2 regions of the Castellaniella daejeonensis genome follow, and region 2 is predicted to be linked to the other one. Evidence: predicted binding sites of a transcription regulator. Region 2 holds the regulator's gene; the other holds the start of a gene.
What was found. Region 2 encodes LexA, which represses DNA repair genes until DNA is damaged. Its sites were predicted from a motif close to ACTGTATNNNNATACAGT; they were not measured.
Positions count from the first base shown of each region.

Region 1: a site for LexA is predicted at 1,502-1,519, ahead of recA (recombinase RecA). Genes of this name have one in related genera too.

Region 1 covers NZ_BAAAFN010000011.1:236,762-239,165, forward strand. Annotated here, with positions in the region: gene recX (recombination regulator RecX) at 1-269, opposite strand, end outside; gene recA (recombinase RecA) at 349-1,401, opposite strand; gene ABD022_RS08260 (response regulator) at 1,686-2,387, shown strand; gene ABD022_RS08265 (sensor histidine kinase) at 2,402-2,404, shown strand, end outside.
Region 2 covers NZ_BAAAFN010000006.1:12,032-14,435, reverse strand. Annotated here, with positions in the region: gene lon (endopeptidase La) at 1-933, shown strand, start outside; gene lexA (transcriptional repressor LexA) at 1,080-1,835, opposite strand; gene ABD022_RS02005 (amino acid aminotransferase) at 1,954-2,404, opposite strand, start outside.

The DNA.
Region 1 (2,404 bases), on a different contig from region 2:
TCCATCTCGGTGGCGCGCAGGGTGTCGCGCAATTCGGCCAGGTCGCCATCGGCCAGCCCCTGCTGGCGCAAGGCGCCAAGGATGCGCTGGGTGCCCTGGCGGGCGGCCGCCCGGTGGGCGTAGGACTGGGCATAGCGCTGATCGGACTGCCAGTGCTCGCGCGCCAGTTCATCGAGCACGGCCTCGATGGCATCGGGATCGTCGCACCAGTTGGAAAGCTTGCGGCGCAGTTCCTGGCGGGAGTGTTCCCGCCGGGAAAGGTAGGCCACGGCCCGGGCCTTCAGGCTGGGGCCGTTTCCACGCCTGGATGAATCACCGCCGCCGGGCGGCGAATCGAACCCGTCGGGGTCATTCCCCATCGGCGGCGGCGGCCGTGGGCATTGCCCGGGGTGCGATTCCCAGATGCTCGCGAACCCGATTCTCGATCTCGAAGGCCATGTCCGGGTGTTCCTTGAGGTAGTCGCGGACGTTGTCCTTGCCCTGGCCGATGCGCTCGCCGTTGTAGCTGTACCAGGCGCCGGACTTGTCGATCAGGCCTGCCTGGACACCCAGGTCGATGATCTCGCCCTCGCGGGAAATGCCTGCACCGTACATGATGTCGAACTCTACCTGCTTGAACGGCGGGGCGACCTTGTTCTTGACGATCTTGACGCGGGTCTCGTTGCCGACGACCTCGTCGCCCTTCTTGATCGAACCGATGCGGCGGATGTCGAGGCGTACCGAGGAATAGAACTTGAGTGCGTTGCCGCCCGTGGTGGTCTCGGGGTTGCCGAACATGACCCCGATCTTCATGCGGATCTGGTTGATGAAGATCACCATGCAGTTGGCACGCTTGATCGTGGCGGTGAGCTTGCGCAGCGCCTGGCTCATCAGGCGGGCCTGCAGGCCGGGCAGGGAATCGCCCATGTCGCCTTCGATTTCGGCCTTGGGCACCAGCGCGGCGACCGAGTCGATGACGATCAGGTCGACCGACCCCGAACGCACCAGGGCATCGGTGATTTCCAGGGCCTGCTCGCCGGTATCGGGCTGCGAGATCAGCAGGTCTTCGAGATTGACGCCCAGGCGCGCGGCGTACTGGACGTCCAGTGCGTGCTCGGCATCGACGAAGGCGCAGGTGCCGCCGATCTTCTGCATTTCGGCGATGACCTGCAGGGTGAGCGTGGTCTTGCCGGAGGATTCGGGGCCATAGACTTCGATCACGCGTCCGCGCGGCAGCCCCCCGACACCCAGGGCGATGTCCAGCCCCAGGGAACCGGTGGACACGACCTGGATGTCGTGTTCGACCTGGTTGTCGCCGTAGCGCATGATGGAGCCCTTGCCGAACTGCTTTTCGATCTGCGACAGCGCGGCGGCCAGCGCCTTGGCGCGTTCGGGGTTGGCCTTGCCGGAGCGTTCATCCATGAGGGAATTCCTATCTTGAGTGACAAGCCGCAGGAACCGCGGCCTGGGGGGGGCCGGGTCCGCCTGCGGCGGGGTTCGGGAAATTATGGCATTAAATTATACTGTATGAAAATACAGATATGGCAATTCGATCCCGGGCAAAACGATGGAACCGGGCGCCGGGGGCCGCCGCCGTGCCGCAAGCCCCATCGTTTACCCTAATGACCCGGCGCAGCCGCGCGTGCCAAAATGAATGCACCCTGGGCCATTTCAGCGCCCGCCTCCCCCTGGATGTCATTTCCGCCATGCGTATCCTGATTGCCGAGGACGACAGCATTCTCGCGGACGGGTTGTCCCGATCGCTGCGCTACGAAGGCTATGCCGTGGACGTCGTCAACGATGGATCCAGCGCCGATTCCGCGCTGCAGTTGCAGGCCTTCGATCTGCTGATCCTCGATCTGGGCCTGCCGCGCCTGGACGGCCTGTCCGTGCTGCGCAAGCTGCGCCAGCGAGGCACGCCCCTGCCGGTCCTGATCCTGACGGCGGCCGACTCCGTCGAGCAGCGCGTCGAAGGCCTGGACCTGGGCGCCGACGACTACATGTCCAAACCCTTCGCCCTCAGCGAACTCGAAGCCCGCGTGCGCGCACTGATCCGCCGCCACGGCGGCGCACGCGCATCCGTCCTGCGCCACGGGCGCCTCGCCTTCGACCTGAACGGGCGCGTGGCCACCATCGACGACGCCGCCGTCGAACTGTCCGCCCGCGAGACCAGCCTGCTGGAAATCTTCCTGTCGCGCAGCGGCCGCATGATCAGCAAGCACCAGCTCGTCGACCTGCTGTGCGAATGGGGCGAAGAAGTCACCACCAATGCCATCGAGGTCTACATCCACCGGCTGCGCAAGAAGATCGAACCGGCCGGCGTCCACATCCTGACCGTACGCGGCCTGGGGTACTGCCTGGAGCCCGACAACCGCGCCGTGCCGGCGGACACGGCGGCCGTCGACTGACGGCGCGCCCCGACATG
Region 2 (2,404 bases):
CTGCCCAAGCTGATGAAGAACAATGGCGTCAAGGAAGGCGAGCTCAGTATTTCCGAAGACGCGGTCCGCGACATCGTGCGCTACTACACGCGCGAGGCCGGGGTGCGCGCGCTGGAACGCGAAATCTCCAAGATCTGCCGCAAGACCGTCAAGCGCCTGCTGAGCGCAGGCCCCGAGCTGGACCAGCAAAGGGCGGACGGCGAGGCCGCGATCACGGTGAATGCCGCCAACCTGAGCGACTTCCTGGGAGTCCGCCGCTTCAATTTCGGCGTGGCCGAAAAGGAAGACAAGGTTGGCCAGGTGACCGGCCTGGCCTGGACCGAAGTCGGTGGTGACCTGCTGACCATCGAGGCGGCGGACATGCCGGGCAAGGGCGTGGTCCTGCGCACGGGTTCGCTGGGCGATGTGATGAAGGAATCCGTCGAGGCCGCGCGCACGGTGGTTCGTGCCCGCGCCCGCAAGTGGGGCATCGCAGACCAGGCCTTCGAGAAGCGCGATTTGCACATCCACTTCCCCGAGGGCGCCACGCCCAAGGACGGCCCCTCGGCAGGGGCGGCCATCACCACGGCCATGGTGTCGGCATTGACGGGCATCCCGGTGCGCGCCGATGTCGCCATGACGGGCGAGATCACCCTGCGCGGCGAGATCCTGGAAATCGGCGGCCTGAAGGAAAAACTGCTGGCGGCGCACCGCGGCGGCATCAAGATCGTGATGATCCCCGAGGAAAACGTCAAGGATCTGGCTGAAATCCCCGACAACGTGAAAAACCACCTGGAGATCATCCCGGTGCGCTGGATCGATCGGGTGCTGGAAGTCGCCTTGCAGCGCATGCCCGTACCCTTGTCCGACGAAGAAGTCGCCCGCCTGGCGGCCGAGGCGGTCGCCACCGCCAAGCCGGCGGAAACCGGCAGCGGCGGAATGATGAAGCACTGATGCCGTTCGGGGCGTATCGCCCCGGCCGTTGCAGATAGAACCCAAGGGCTCCCGTTCCGGGGAGCCCTTGGCGTTTCTGCGGTACCTGCAGCCATGGCGGCGCGTGCGCCAGCCGGCGGCGCGAGGCCGTGGCGGAGTTGGCCGTTCTAGTGCAGCGCGGTGGTGCGGATCAATCCGACGGCAATGCCTTCGATGGCGAATTCATCGCCCGGCCCCACGTCGATGGGCTGGAAGTCCGGGTTTTCCGGCAGCAGGCGGATGCGCCGGCCCTGGTGTTCGAGCCGCTTGACGGTGACGTCGTCTCCCAGGCGGGCAACGACGATCTGGCCATGGCGCGCATTGGGCGTGCTGCGCACGGCCAGCAGGTCGCCGTCGAGAATGCCGGCATCGCGCATGCTGCTGCCGCGTACGCGCAGAAGGTAGTCGGGCGCGGATTCGAACAGATGGGGGGCCAGGGGGATTTCGCGTTCGACGTGCTCGGCCGCCAGGATGGGGCTGCCGGCGGCCACACGGCCCACCAGGGGCACCAGGCGGCTGTCGGATGGAGCGATCCAGACCGGCGTGCCTGGCAGGGGGGCAGGATCATGGGCCGTTGCCGTGCCAGCGGACGTGGGTTCCGGACTGTGGCCGGGGATGGCGGGGCGACCTGCCGGATCGTGGCCCGACGCCGATGCCTGTGCCTGTGCCTGGCCGGTGAGCTGGATGCCGCGTGACGTGCCGGCCGACAGGCGGATGTAGCCTTTGCGTTCCAGGGCGCGCAGGTGGTCTTCCGCTGCATTGGCCGAACGAAATCCCAATTGGGCGGCGATTTCGGCCCGGGTGGGCGGGCGGCCCGAATGCTGGATGGAATGCTGGATGATGTCCAGGATCTGGGACTGCCGGGCGGTGAGTTTCAGGGCCATGTCGCGCTACTGGATGGAAACACAGCCCATATTGTGTCCGAAGCGTTTCCTGAAAGCAAGCGCGGCGCGGGAGGAGAACCTGCCCGCGCCGCGCGCTTTGCCGGGTATGGCTATCGGATCACTTGATCACGCGGGCGATCGCTTCGGCCACGTAGTCGATATTGCCACTGTTCAGCGCCGCCACGCAGATGCGGCCGCTGCCCACGGCATAGATGCCGAAATCCTCGCGCAGGCGGTCGACCTGGGCCTTGGTGAGGCCCGAGTAGGAGAACATGCCGCGCTGCGCCTTGACAAAGCTGAAGTCCTGGTCCACGCCCTGAGCCTGGATCTTTTCGACCAGCTGGTGGCGCATGGTGCGGATGCGATCGCGCATGCCGGCCAGTTCCTCGGCCCATTGCGCGTACAGTTCGGGCGTGTTCAGTACGGTCGAGACCAGGGCACCGCCATGGGTGGGAGGATTGGAGTAGTTGGTGCGGATGACGCGCTTCAGCTGGCTGAGCACGCGGGTGCTTTCCTCGTCGCCGCCGGTGACCAGGGTCAGGGCGCCGACGCGTTCGCCATACAGCGAG